4 regions of the Photobacterium sp. TY1-4 genome follow, and region 2 is predicted to be linked to each of the others. Evidence: predicted binding sites of a transcription regulator. Region 2 holds the regulator's gene; each other region holds the start of a gene.

Region 1 (3,394 bases), 780 kb from region 2:
GCTGCCCGGCTCAGGCGGGTATCCCGGCCCAGCTCCTGATAAAACGCGTTTTCTGTGCTCAACAGGTTCACGGCAAAGATCACGCTGTCCCCTTGCACACGGCTGGCATTAACCGAAGCGACCGACGTGAGATTGGTCAGCAACCGCTCCAGGGCAAAGAAGTCTTCCGTGGTGCGAATATTGGCCACCTCAATGGCGAAAGCATCACTGGCCGCGCCGCCCAGCGGTACCGCATACTTGGCCGCCAGCGTGTCGGCGACCTGATCCATCATCTGCTTCAGGGCATCTGCCGTACTGCCCGCCGCGCGACCTTCTGCCGGCATGGTTTGCGAATTCGCCAACTGCTCCGGAGTATCGGCAAACAGCTGCCAACCAAGATCGACATTATCAGCCGCAGACTGGCGCATGCGGATCACCAGAATGGCGTCCGGCTGATATCGGGCACTGGCGCCTGCAATCGGCTGCACAAAACCGCCCCACAGATCCGGAATATTAATCGCGGTAACATCTTCAAAGTCGCCAATCGGCACCATCACCGGCACCCCGCGTTGGTCAGCAGCCCGTTTCAGTTGGGCGGTCAGCACACTGCCGGACTGATCCCAGACAATGTCCCGATTGCGATTGGCATCTTTCACCAGCCACACCAACACGCTCGGCCGCTCTTCCCGCCACAGAGTGGCATTCGCCTGGGTCAGCAGATTACGCACTTGCCCCCGGTCAAACGCCAGCGCCAGGGTTTGCTGGCCATCCTGGCTACCATAACCAAACTGGCTGACATACACGCGGCTGTTGGCCATCGCCTTTTGGATCACTTCATTCTCGGTAATGGTACTTTGACCCGACACTTTGACCAGCACCTGCGCCAGCGCAGCTTCCCGCGCTTTCGTTTCAGACGCCCGATCAGTATCCGGCAACACCACTTCCGCCTGATACAGATTGGTCACTGTTGCAGCTTTCAATGGCCAGGCCAGGAAAGCGCACAGGAGTAGAGCAATACGCAGCATTAGAAGACTCATATCATCATTGACTTAATGCCCGATCATAGAATGAACCAGCCAGTATCGGCAACTGCTAGCGTGAGAAAATCCACGCCAGGCGTGCGCTTTCTTCCAACTCCCGTAACCTGAGCCGCCTCAGACGACCGAAACAACCGCACCAATGCATGCAACGAAATACAATCGTTACATTAAAAGGTGACCAAAATTAAACTTTTCAACATCCCTGATGAGCAAGTGGTTTTTTCCTGTCCGGCAAATGGGCAAACGATTACATCCGTGATAGCATTCCGCGATTTTTTTTCAGACAGGGTGGAAACAACAATGATGCAGGTTGTACAGGGCGCTCAAATGCTGTTTGTCGCGTTTGGTGCATTGGTTCTGGTACCACTATTAACCGGGCTGGATCCGAGTGTGGCGCTATTTGGCGCAGGTATTGGTACCCTTCTTTTTCAATTCATCACCAAACGCTCCGTTCCCATCTTTCTCGCTTCCTCTTTTGCGTTTATTGCTCCGATTATGTATGGCGTCCAAACCTGGGGTGTTGCCGGGACCATGAGTGGCCTGATGGCTGCCGGGGTTGTTTACGTGTTGATGAGTGCCGTGATCAAAGTGCGCGGTGTCGCCATTATTCATAAACTGCTGCCACCGGTGGTGGTTGGCCCGGTGATCATGGTGATTGGTCTGGGTCTGGCACCGGTTGCGGTCAATATGGCGCTGGGGAAAACCGGAGACGGTGCCGTACAGCTGATCGATGGTGATGCTGCGCTGTGGATTTCGACGATCTCTCTGCTGGTCACCATTGTGCTGAGCGTCTTCGCCAAAGGCTTCCTGAAGCTGGTCCCGATTGTGGGCGGGATTGTTGCCGGTTACACCACCAGCCTGTTCTTCGGTGTGGTCGACTTTACGCCAGTGGCCCAGGCCAGTTGGCTGTCTTTGCCGAACTTCACGTTCCCGGAATTTAACATCAATGCCATCCTGTTTATGATCCCGGTCGCCATTGCCCCGGCGGTAGAGCACGTCGGCGATATGCTGGCCATCTCCAACGTCACCGGGAAAGACTACCTGAAAAAGCCGGGCCTGCACCGGACCATGGCGGGTGACGGGGTCGCAACCATGGCTGCCTCTTTATTCGGCGCGCCGCCAAATACCACCTATTCAGAAGTCACCGGTGCGGTGATGCTGACCAAAGCTTTCAACCCGGTGATTATGACCTGGGCTGCCGTTACCGCGCTGGTGCTGGCCTTTGTCGGCAAGCTGGGCGCTTCGCTGCAAACCATCCCGGTGCCGGTGATGGGCGGGATCATGATTTTGCTGTTCGGCTCCATTGCCACCGTTGGCCTCAACACCCTGATCAAGAACCAAGTGGATCTGCACAAAGCACGTAATCTGGTGATTGTCGCGGTAACCCTGGTCTTCGGCATCGGCGGCATGGCATTCGGCATCGGTGAATTCAGCCTGCAAGGCGTCAGCCTGTGCGGCATTGTCGCCATTGTGCTGAACCTGGTTCTGCCGGACAATCTGGGCGAGAACCACGTGGTCGACAACGCGCAAATGGAAGAGTCCACGCGCTAAGTCCCAGCCTCTCGCAAACAATAGGCAAGATCCCCCAAAACGCAGAAGCCCCCGCTTCTGCGTTTTTTATGGCCAGCCCATCAGGCCGCGTCGGTTAAGTTAGCCCAGGTCAATCCGTTACTCCCTGATTGACCTGATTGGTTCAAAACAGCCGGGCGCACGGTGAAGATTCAGAGGTTGGAGTCAGAGACATGTCCCGCACCGGATAAGGGTTCGGCAGATCTCAGACAGAAAAAAACCGGGCAGGGCCCGGTTCTTGTGTCACTGATGTTGATGCTTACTTGGTACCGAAGATCTTATCGCCGGCATCGCCCAGACCCGGAACGATGTATCCTTTGTCATTCAGCTTCTGATCGATTGCCGCAGTGTACAGCTCAACATCCGGGTGCGCTTTTTCCAGAGCCTCAACCCCTTCTGGTGCAGCAACCAGAACCAGCACTTTAATGGATTTACAGCCGTGCTCTTTCAGCAGGTCAATTGTGGCGATCATCGAGCCACCGGTTGCCAGCATCGGGTCAACCACCAGCGCCATGCGCTCATCAATGTTAGAAGCCAGCTTGTGGAAATACGGAACCGGCTCCAGCGTTTCCTCGTCGCGGTAGATCCCCACCGTTGAGATACGGGCACTTGGCATGTGCTCCAGCACGCCGTCCATCATCCCCAGACCTGCACGCAGGATCGGAACAACCGTTACTTTCTTACCTTTAATCTGGTCGATCTCAACTTGACCGTTCCAGCCTTCGATAGTAACCTTTTCTGTTTCGAAGTCTGAAGTCGCTTCATAAGTCAGCAGGCTACCAACTTCCGTTGCCAATTCACGGAAA
Region 2 (3,394 bases):
ACAGCGGGTTCACCTAGCCCGGGTGCTGACGCAACTCAGCCAGGCGGGTGAGCAATGTATCCTGATGCTTGATGAACCGACTTCTGCCCTGGATCTCGCGCATCAGCACCGGACCTTACAAGTGGCCCGGGAGCTGGCCCGGGCCGGTGCGGCTGTGATTGTGGTGATCCATGATCTCAATCTGGCCGCCCAATATGCCGATCGGTTAGTGATCATCAATCAAGGCAAAGTGCAGGCTGATGGCACGCCATGGCAGGCGTTAACCCCCGACATCATCCAGCAGGTCTATGGCTGGCCGGTCCACGTCAGCAAACATCCGACCCAGGATTTCCCGGTCGTATTGCCCGCAGGATAAGGAAACCTGCCTAACCTGCACCATCCCCAGCACGATTCTCCCGGTTTTCCTCCGGGAGAAGCGATGGCCGACATAAAGAACACCACCAGATATGCATCCAATTTGAGAAAATTTGCAGTGAGTTTGTTGATATCTATCAAGAATTACTACCTTGCGATACAGAAACGTTGCACTGTGCGCTACACTCAGTAGAATGTGATCGCAAGCGATTACACAATGCAACGCCTGAAAGGCGAGAAGAACAAGAAAGCCGCTCGGAAGAGAAGCGGCTTTTTGACGTTTTATACGCAGTATGAAACAGCATGATGATCCCTGTGAACGCAGATCATCATGCCAAACTGAACAAGTATCTGGCCTGACTCCAAGAAGCAAACCAGATACTTATTCAGTTTGGTGCACGGCTGTTGAATGCTGTTCAGATCAATGAAGAGAAATGGGCCCAAGCCCGCTTTGAATTATTAGAAGAATAAGTATGGCAACGATTAAAGATGTTGCACGTTTGGCAGGTGTTTCAACCACAACAGTGTCTCACGTGATCAATAAAACCCGGTTTGTTGCAGAAGCAACCCAGAAGAAAGTGCTGGCCGCCGTGGATGAGCTCAACTATGCCCCGAGCGCTGTGGCGCGAAGCCTGAAATGTAACACCACCCGGACCATCGGCATGCTGGTGACCAAATCAACCAACCCGTTCTTTGCCGAAGTTGTACATGGGGTTGAAGAATATTGTTATGGCGAAGGCTACACGCTGATCCTGTGTAACACCGAAGGGAACCTGGAAAAGCAACGTGACTATCTGCGCATGCTGGCTGAAAAGCGGGTCGACGGATTACTGGTGATGTGTTCCGATCTGGACGATAAACTGCTGGCCCTGCTCGAGCGCCAGAAAGATCTGCCGATGGTGGTCATGGACTGGGGTCCGGAGAGCCCGCACACCGACAAAATCCAGGACAATGCGGAATTGGGTGGCTATGTCGCGACCAAATACTTTATTGAACACGGCCACCAGAAAATTGGCTGCCTGACCGGACACAGTGAAAAACTGACCTGCCGTGAGCGCCTCAAAGGCTTCCACAAAGCCATGGCTGAAGCCAATTTGAGCGTCAATCCGGACTGGCTGATTGAAGGCGATTTTGAGTGTGAATCTGCCGTGGCGGCTGCCAAGCAGTTCATCGCCATGGAAGAGCGCCCGACCGCGATTTTCTGCTTTAACGACATTATGGCAATGGCGCTGATCAGTACGTTTGAGCAAGCGGGTCTGCGCGTGCCGGATGATATCTCCATCATCGGTTATGACAATATCGATCTAGCGCCGTACTTCTCACCACCGCTCACCACCATCCACCAGCCGAAACAACGGTTGGGTAAGAAAGCCATTGAAATCCTGATGGCACGGGTGAAAGACAAACAACATGAACGCCGGATCTTTGAAATGGCGCCCGAATTGGTCGTGAGAAAATCAGTCAAGAACCTAAACATCTGATTTCATAAACACTTCAATTTTTCTTTTCAAAAAAACCGATAGCTTGCTATCGGTTTTTTGTTGCAATTTTGACCATCCTCTGACCACAGATTTACATCCCGAATTTATCAAGACCCATAACGTGTTAAATCTGGCCCAATCCCGACCAACTTGTTCAAAATTTAATAAGTTTTAAATTTTTGCTAGCAGGCTTTAGGATCTATTTGTGGGAGCAATATCACATTTTTAAAAATGGGACCAAGTTCAAAAATATCTTCTGAGATATGCTTGTTTATGTCACGAACAAGGCAAACCATTCTAAAGAATGGGACGCAAAGCCTCCGGCCTAAGAGTTACTTATTTATCAATAACTAAGTGGACTTATGGTAGCGGGGTTGCCGATGGATGTAGCAAGAAGTCATGTTCAGAATCCTGACAAATCCCTGACATTGCTTTTCTTCGTAATTTGCTAATCTGAATCCTCGCTCTGTTGTTAGGTGACTCGAGAAATTTTTCACCGAGTAAGAAGCATGGACAAACCAGTACTTAAAGATTCTCTTCGACTGTTTCAATGTTTTGAAAATGTAAAATCACGTTCAATGTTTGGTGGTTTTGGGATTTTCTCAGGCGAAACCATGTTTGCGTTAGTGGTTAACGACAAACTTCACCTGCGTGCCAATGCCGAAAACGAAGAACAATTTAAACAAGCAGGACTCAGCCCATACGTTTACAAAAAGCGTGGATTTCCGGTCGTCACCAAACACTTCGCAATTCCTGAGGAGTGGTGGGATGCGCCAGAGCAAATTATCGAACACGCCAAACAATCTTTTGAGGCTGCTAAACAGGACAAGGAAAAGAAAAGCCAGACCGGCCCGAGCCGTATCAAGGATTTGCCGAACCTACGTTTAGCCAACGAACGAATGCTGAAAAAAGCAGGGATTTGTACCGTCGACGAACTCTACGAAGCCGGTGCATTAAACGCTTATAAAGCTCTGCAGGAAACGCATCAGGAAACGGTCAGTATCGACTTGCTCTGGGCGCTGGAAGGCGCGGTGAGCGGACGTCACTGGTCCGTCATTCCACCGCAGCGTCGTTCCGAGCTGTTGTCAAAACTCAACGGCTGAACCCTTCCCGATTCATTGTGAAAAAGAGGCGGCTTGCGCCTCTTTTTTTATTTCATGCTTCGCTTCCCATCCCTTAACCAAGCCATCCCTGACCTGAACAAGCATTTAAGAAGCAAACTACGCGGTTCAATGTCGGTCGCCACGGGGAGTATTTATATGCCCTGCGCCCTGTCAAATTTGTACCAACCGAAAGACATTTTTCTGTTAAGAAATGACAAAGATTGACACCACTCCCAAAGCTGTTCACAAATTCATCAACAGGGTTTTCATCCCTTGCGACCTCAGTAGAATTGGGGCGTCAACGCAGCCGGAAGGAAGGTATCATGTACAGCTCGCAGCCTTTTCCAGGACAATCCAATCAGATGTTCAAAGACAAGTTTTGCAAATGGCCAAAACTGATGCGCCTGTTAGTCCTGCTGAACTTTCTGCCGACAGCAATCATCGTCTTTGTTGTCC
Region 3 (3,394 bases), 1.3 Mb from region 2:
TCGACCACCTGGCTCAGCCCGTCGGCACCGAAAATCTCCTCGACAGAATCAAGCATTTGAATAATCAGTTCACCGTGGCGATCGGAAAAACGCCGGTGTCCTTTGCCCGTCAGGTTCCAGTGGCGGGTCGGACGGCCGACTTTGGCCTTGATGTCCTGGAAATCGACCAGACCTTCTTCTTCCAGTCCTTGCAGGTGCTGACGGACGCCCATGGTCGTGAGGCTGAGCTCATCCGCCAGTATCTTGGCGGTGACCGGGCCGTCGCGTTTCATCCGGTTGAGAATTTTATCAATGGTTTTCATAGCAGCTTTATTTTCCTGTGTCGGTTTATTATGTAGCCAGCCAAGTAAATAAAGCAACAGCTTTACAAAGCTAAGTATAGCGGCAGAACCGACAAGGTGGGGAAAGAATGGAGTACGGGGGGGGTGGCCAGGCCCCGGGTGGGACCTGGCCTGAAGACGTTACAGGATGTGGCCTTTGATGGCGTCGTCCTTGCGATCTAAGTAGTGGGTCGATTTGATGCGGCGGATGGTGCGGCACTTGCCGCGGATCAGCAGGGTTTCAGTGGTGGCGATATTGCCCTGGCGGTTGATCCCGTCGAGTAGATCGCCCTTGGTGATCCCGGTGCCGGCAAAAATCACGTTGTCGCTCTGGGCCATGTCTTCCATGCGCAGCACGGTGTTGGCTTCAATGCCCATCTCGCGGCAACGGATGATTTCCGTCTCGCCCAGGCGGCGGTTCTCTGCGTTATCCCCCTTGACCTGGTGGCGCGGCAGCAGGCGGCCCTGCATGTCGCCGCCCAGGGCGCGGATTGCCGCGGCTGAGACCACGCCTTCCGGCGCGCCGCCGATGCAGTACATCACATCGACTTCGCTGTCCGGCATGCAGGTCAGGATCGAAGCCGCCACATCCCCATCGGGGAAGGCAAACACGCGCACGCCCATGGCCTGCATTTCGGCAATCACGGCATCGTGACGCGGTTTAGCCAGGGTGGTCACGGTCAGAGCGTTGAGAGGCTTGCCAAGGGCGGCGGCAATTTTTTCCAGATTCACCGCCAGCGGCTGGTGGAGATCAATCACCCCTTTGGCGGCAGGGCCGACCACCAGTTTTTCCATGTACATATCCGGCGCTTTGAGGAACGAGCCTTTCTCACCGGCGGCCAGCACGGCCAGGGCATTATTCTGGCCCATGGCGGTCATGCGGGTGCCTTCAATGGGGTCAACGGCAATATCAACCGCATCACCGCCGATGCCGACCTGCTCGCCAATATAGAGCATTGGGGCTTCGTCGATTTCACCTTCACCGATCACAATTTCACCGGCAATCTCGGTCTGGTTCAGCAGGGTGCGCATCACCTCCACGGCAGCGCCGTCGGCGGCATTTTTATCGCCGCGGCCAAGCCATTTGTAGCCGGCCAGAGCGGCGCCTTCGGTTACACGGGAAAATGCCATTGCTAAATCGCGTTTCATGGGGACTCCGAATCTAGAAAACTGGGGCTGAAAATCTGGGCGCGATTTTAACACAGCGAAAAGGAAACGTTTGCGTTATTTCCGGATGCGTGTCCGCGCGAAGGGGGATCAGGGTTGCATGACGATAAAAAAGGCCTGCGGAGCAGTAATGCCGTTCACTTAAGGTGAGCGGCATTTTTCTTTTGGGCGTATCTTTTGGGGCGAGGCTTGACTGTTCTGGGGAAGGTTCTTTCTCTTCGTCCCTCTAATATCAAACTTTCAGCCATGCTGTGGAAGCTCTTGAGCTGGCGTGGGATAGCTCCCGGTGTTGAGTACGGTAATCCAACCAGTAAGCGCATTATGTGTGCGAGCGTTCCATTGAAACTCAGTTGGTAAGGCAAGTAGTTCCCTTTTAGGGTGAAGCAGAGCTCCACCATCTGATAACGGATCAGGTTGTAAGTCAGTAAAATCCCCCACAGCTCTTGCTTCACCAGTTCGGGGAGACGGCTTCGAAGGGTCAGACGGTTGCCCAACATATACTGCTTTTGCTCTCGGTAACCCATTTCTATTTCCCAGCGATGTCCATAGAGACTGCTGATATCTGCGGCAGGGTAGCGCATAGCATCTACCATTGAAGTCAGCACCTCGTATGTCTTCCCTTTGACTTTACGCGTGACTAAGCGAGCGGTGATTTTATCCGGTAGATTGGGCCAAAGTTTACGGGCTCTCGGGTTACTTCTCAGTGATACCAGTTTGTCGTTTCGGCCTAAAGATTGTACGATCTCATATTGCGTATTTTTCTTTAATGGGAGCAACCAGTGGCGTTCAGTACCCGCCTGATGCCACTGATGCAGCAAGCCCAGAGAGTAAAAACCTTTATCGAACATGGTGAGGCTATGATCTGGGGTCGTCTCAATGAGTTTCTCTGCCAACACCATCTCATTGACAGCATAGTCATCGAAAGCACTGCCTGTAATTAAATGGCTGCTTAACTCCATTTGGCAGACCATGCGGACTTGAGGGTATTGGGTGTCTTTTTGCCGGGAGAATACTTCGTTATTTTGTGGACTGTCCGGCGTCCGCCAGACCACGCCATCAACGCCCAACAGTGTGAGGCCGTTCCAGTGAGGCAAGTTGGCGCCTTCCATCCACGCGGCAGTCATACGTTCGAAGACCGCTCTCATGGCAGGCTCCCCGAGAGTCTTTCGACGTTGGGTCAATGCACTTGGAGCAACAAAAGCCTTCCCGGTTCTATCAACAATATCTAGCTGATTTACAAGATCTTTCACTGACTTGTCATTGTAAATGGCCATGCCAACCAATAGCCAGACCATGGATTCCAGCGTCAACTTTCGCTTGCGCATCGTGACGGTATCCGTGAGGGAATAGGCTTCATCAATCAGTTCGAGAGGAAGCAAGTCAGCCAGTGTTTCTACTTGGTTAGGCTTCCAGTTATTAATGATATCGAGGGCTTGTGAGACGTCCATAAAAAATCCGAGTGCACTGAATACACTCGGATTTTGACAGCTCCAGAGGATCGTTCAACCGATCATTTTTGGCTTAACTGATCGGCATTACTGCGGAGCAGGCCTTTGAAAGTGACATCGTACGGGGAAACGGGATCAGATCTCGTCTTCGTTCAGTGCCCAGCCTTTAGCGCACTCGACGGCACGCTTCCAGCCCTGGTAGCGGCGCTGACGTTTTTGCTCGTCGCCGCAAGGGTGGAAGCTGCGATCCAGCTTGGCCTTGTCTTTCAGCTCGTCAATGCTGCCCCAGAAACCCACTGCCAGACCGGCCAGGTAAGCGGCACCCAGCGCGGTGACTTCGGTGACGACCGGACGGTGAACCTCGGTGTTGAGGATGTCCGACTGGAACTGCATCAGGAAGTTGTTCGCCACGGCGCCGCCGTCGACACGCAGGTTGGCCAGCTCAATGCCGGAATCGGC
Region 4 (3,394 bases), 390 kb from region 2:
TACCCGGCCGGTGGGGCCATCTGCCGGTTGGTCAACATTCAGCGTGAGCAGCACGGGATTCGCTGCGCCGTCGAAAGCACCGACGGCTCCATTTATAACCTCAATGCCATCCGGGACGGAGAGCTAGACCTGGGGATCGTCCAATCCGACTGGCAGTACCATGCCTATCACGGCACCAGTGTGTTTGCTGATAAGGGACCGTTTAAATCACTCCGCACTGTGTTTTCGATTTATACAGAGCCGTTTACCGTCGTGGCACGGACAGATGCGGGGATTAAGACCTTTGCCGATCTGAAAGGCAAGCGCGTGAATATCGGCAACCCGGGCTCCGGGCAACGGGGGACCATGGAGGTGCTGATGACGGCGATGGGCTGGACCACGAAAAGCTTTGCCAAAGTGACGCAACTCAACGCCGCCGAGCAGTCCCGCGCTCTATGTGAGAACAAGGTGGATGCCATCGTGTTCACCGTCGGCCACCCGAACAACACCATCAAGGAAGCCACCACTGCATGCAATAGCGTGATTGTGCCGGTGAGTGGCCCGGCCGTGAACAAGCTGATCGAGGAGAATGCGTTTTATCAGCTCGCCAGTATTCCGGGTGGGATGTATCGAGGGACCCCGCAAGCGGTCAGCACCTTCGGGATCCATGCCACCCTTGTCACCTCAGCCCGCATGAAGAACGAGGTGATCTACCAGGTCGCCAAGTCAGTCTTCGAGCACTTCGATACGTTCCAAAAACTCCACCCGGCATTCTCTGGCCTGGATCCCAAAGACATGATACACAACGGGCTGGCCGCGCCGCTGCATGACGGCGCCAAGAAGTACTTCCAGGAAGCCGCAATCACCAAGTAAACAAAAACTCAGTCTACGGATACCGGGCAAACTGGAGCTCAGCCAACTCGCTCTCTTCCAACTCACTCTCATCCAAAAAAGCAAAGCCCCAGGCCGGAGCAATCCAACCTGGGGCTGATAACAAGCCGTAACCGAGCGGGCTTTAGAAGCGGTAGCGCAGACCCAGCGCGCCTTCCAGCTCCATGTCGACATCCTCGACCACATACAGGGTCGGGCCGACTTCACCGTAGAACTCGAATTTTTCGACCGGCACTTCAAAACCAACCCCTGCGCGGACGCCGAGTTCATTGTCATGATCATGCTTGTGCTTATGGTCGTTATCATCGACGTACTGTGCCCCGGCGAAGGTATAGAAGCTGTTCAACTCGGGATTATTGGTCAGGGAGCCGAGGTTGAAGGTTTTATCCACCGCAACCCCGAAATCATCCACGCCCACGGAAAAGCGTAAATCATTGTGTTTCAACTGTACGCCGCTCATCGGGCTGCCAAAAAAGACACCGGCACTCTGGCCTGCTTGTGCTGACATTGGCACCGACAGCGCCAGTGCAAGACCTAAAACTATTTTTTTCATGGATAAAACTCTGCCATTGCTAAGCCTGGCAACAAGTTAACCTCAAACAGGTGTCTAACTCGACCCCCGGCTGCCAAACATGACACAACTTTGACAATATCTCAGGCCCCAAACAGCGCTTTAAAGCTGTTGCAAAAGGCATTGAAAGCGTGGCGCAGGGCTTCCAATACGTAGCGAACAGCTTCGAAACACGTGGTGACTTGCTTCAAAAACACGTGGTGAATCGCTGCAAAAACTCGTAGCAAGTCACAGCAAAGACATAAAGAGCAGCAACAAAGACGTGGCACAAAATACGCGTGCTCAGGTGCGCTGGTGAAAGCTTTTCCGCAATGCCGGACATTTAAACAACCAACGCGCAAACGTTTGCGCAAATTTGCAAATCCTGTATGATTCCCCGCAATATCAATACTTAGTGTAAGGAAACGTCATGTTAGGTTCAGCTACGCGTCCCGGTGCCACCCGTGTCCTGTTACTAGGATCCGGAGAGCTAGGGAAAGAAGTCGCCATTGAATGTCAGCGCTTAGGTCTGGAAGTCATCGCTGTCGATCGCTACGCCGATGCACCGGCCATGCAGGTCGCTCATCGCCAGCATGTGATTGATATGCTGGACGGCGATGCCCTAAAGGCTGTCATTGCCGAAGAGCAGCCGCACTACGTGGTGCCGGAGATCGAAGCCATTGCGACCGATACTCTGGTTGAACTGGAAGCCGAGGGCGTGAATGTTGTCCCGACCGCCAAAGCCACCCAACTGACGATGAACCGCGAAGGGATCCGCCGCCTGGCTGCAGAAACCCTGAGCATCCCGACCTCCCCTTATGCGTTTGCTGAAACTTACCCTGACTTTGTCCAAGCCATTGAGCAAATCGGCATGCCGTGTGTGGTCAAGCCGATTATGAGCTCCTCCGGGAAAGGGCAAAGCGTAGTCAAAACCCAGGCCGATATCGAATCGGCCTGGCAATATGCGCAGGAAGGCGGACGTGCCGGTGCCGGACGCGTGATTGTCGAAGGCTTTGTCGATTTCGATTATGAAATCACCCTGCTGACCGTCAGCGCTGTCGACGGAATTCACTTCTGCGCCCCGATCGGCCATCGTCAGGAAGACGGGGACTATCGCGAATCCTGGCAGCCACAGCAGATGTCCGACGCGGCATTGAAAGCGGCGCAGCAAGTCGCCGAGAAAGTAGTCCTGTCCCTCGGGGGTTGCGGTTTGTTCGGGGTTGAGCTTTTCGTCCAGGGTGACAACGTCCTGTTCAGTGAAGTCTCCCCTCGCCCACACGATACCGGCCTGGTGACGCTGATCTCGCAAGATCTGTCCGAGTTTGCCCTCCACGTGCGCGCTTTCCTCGGGCTGCCGGTGCATAGCATCCAGCAATTTGGTCCGGCGGCGTCTGCGGTGATCCTGCCCCAAGGCGTTTCCGACAACGTCCGCTTCGACAACCTGACTGCGGCCCTGGCGCGACCTCAGACCCAACTGCGCCTGTTTGCCAAGCCGGAAATCAACGGCCGCCGCCGTCTGGGCGTCGCCCTCTGTCGCCGGGAATCAACCGACAACGCGATTGAGGCCGCCAAAGCCACCGCAGCAGATGTCGAGGTCATTTTCGACTAAGCCTTTCATAGGGCTCCTGCGTGGCGCCCTGGAACGACAAAAGGAGCCCTGAGGCTCCTTTTGTTTTCATGCATCCTTGATGATACACGGATCAGCTTACGGCAACTCAATCAGCCAGACTTCTTCCGCAAAACGCGTCAGGCCTTTCTGGCGGCGCGGATGGCTCTCATCGGCTTCATCCCGCTCCAGATGAGTGATCTGGCAACCACTGAACAGTTGTGCCACTTCTTCCCCGGTGACAGAGAACGGCGGTCCGTCCATCTCGGCTTGCGGGTAATCCAGCGTCACCAGCAGGATGCGACCACCCGATTTGACCATCGACAGCAATTGCTCGGCATACATTTTGCGCATCGAAGGCGGCATCG

What was found. Region 2 encodes PurR, which represses purine synthesis genes. Its sites were predicted from a motif close to TNANGNAAACGTTTNCNTNA; they were not measured.
Region 1: NH461_RS03470 (uracil-xanthine permease family protein) is a predicted target of PurR. The motif match lies at 1,255-1,274, and genes of this name have one in related genera.
Region 3: glpX (class II fructose-bisphosphatase) is a predicted target of PurR. The motif match lies at 1,528-1,547, and genes of this name have one in related genera.
Region 4: purT (formate-dependent phosphoribosylglycinamide formyltransferase) is a predicted target of PurR. The motif match lies at 1,775-1,794, and genes of this name have one in related genera.

The regions. Positions count from the first base shown of each region.
Region 1 is NZ_CP099734.1:706,072-709,465, reverse strand. Features, by position in the region: gene NH461_RS03475 (DUF2066 domain-containing protein) at 1-1,016, opposite strand, end outside; gene NH461_RS03470 (uracil-xanthine permease family protein) at 1,320-2,570, shown strand; gene upp (uracil phosphoribosyltransferase) at 2,848-3,394, opposite strand, start outside.
Region 2 is NZ_CP099734.1:1,487,616-1,491,009, reverse strand. Features, by position in the region: gene NH461_RS07025 (heme ABC transporter ATP-binding protein) at 1-355, shown strand, start outside; gene purR (HTH-type transcriptional repressor PurR) at 828-1,835, shown strand; cyclic di-GMP riboswitch class I at 2,112-2,217, shown strand; gene NH461_RS07015 (TfoX/Sxy family DNA transformation protein) at 2,345-2,938, shown strand; gene NH461_RS07010 (hypothetical protein) at 3,262-3,394, shown strand, end outside.
Region 3 is NZ_CP099734.1:209,511-212,904, forward strand. Features, by position in the region: gene NH461_RS00995 (helix-turn-helix transcriptional regulator) at 1-302, opposite strand, end outside; gene glpX (class II fructose-bisphosphatase) at 462-1,469, opposite strand; gene NH461_RS01005 (IS4 family transposase) at 1,625-2,935, opposite strand; gene glpK (glycerol kinase GlpK) at 3,071-3,394, opposite strand, start outside.
Region 4 is NZ_CP099734.1:1,874,561-1,877,954, forward strand. Features, by position in the region: gene NH461_RS08875 (TAXI family TRAP transporter solute-binding subunit) at 1-852, shown strand, start outside; gene NH461_RS08880 (hypothetical protein) at 995-1,423, opposite strand; gene purT (formate-dependent phosphoribosylglycinamide formyltransferase) at 1,851-3,029, shown strand; gene NH461_RS08890 (thiopurine S-methyltransferase) at 3,126-3,394, opposite strand, start outside.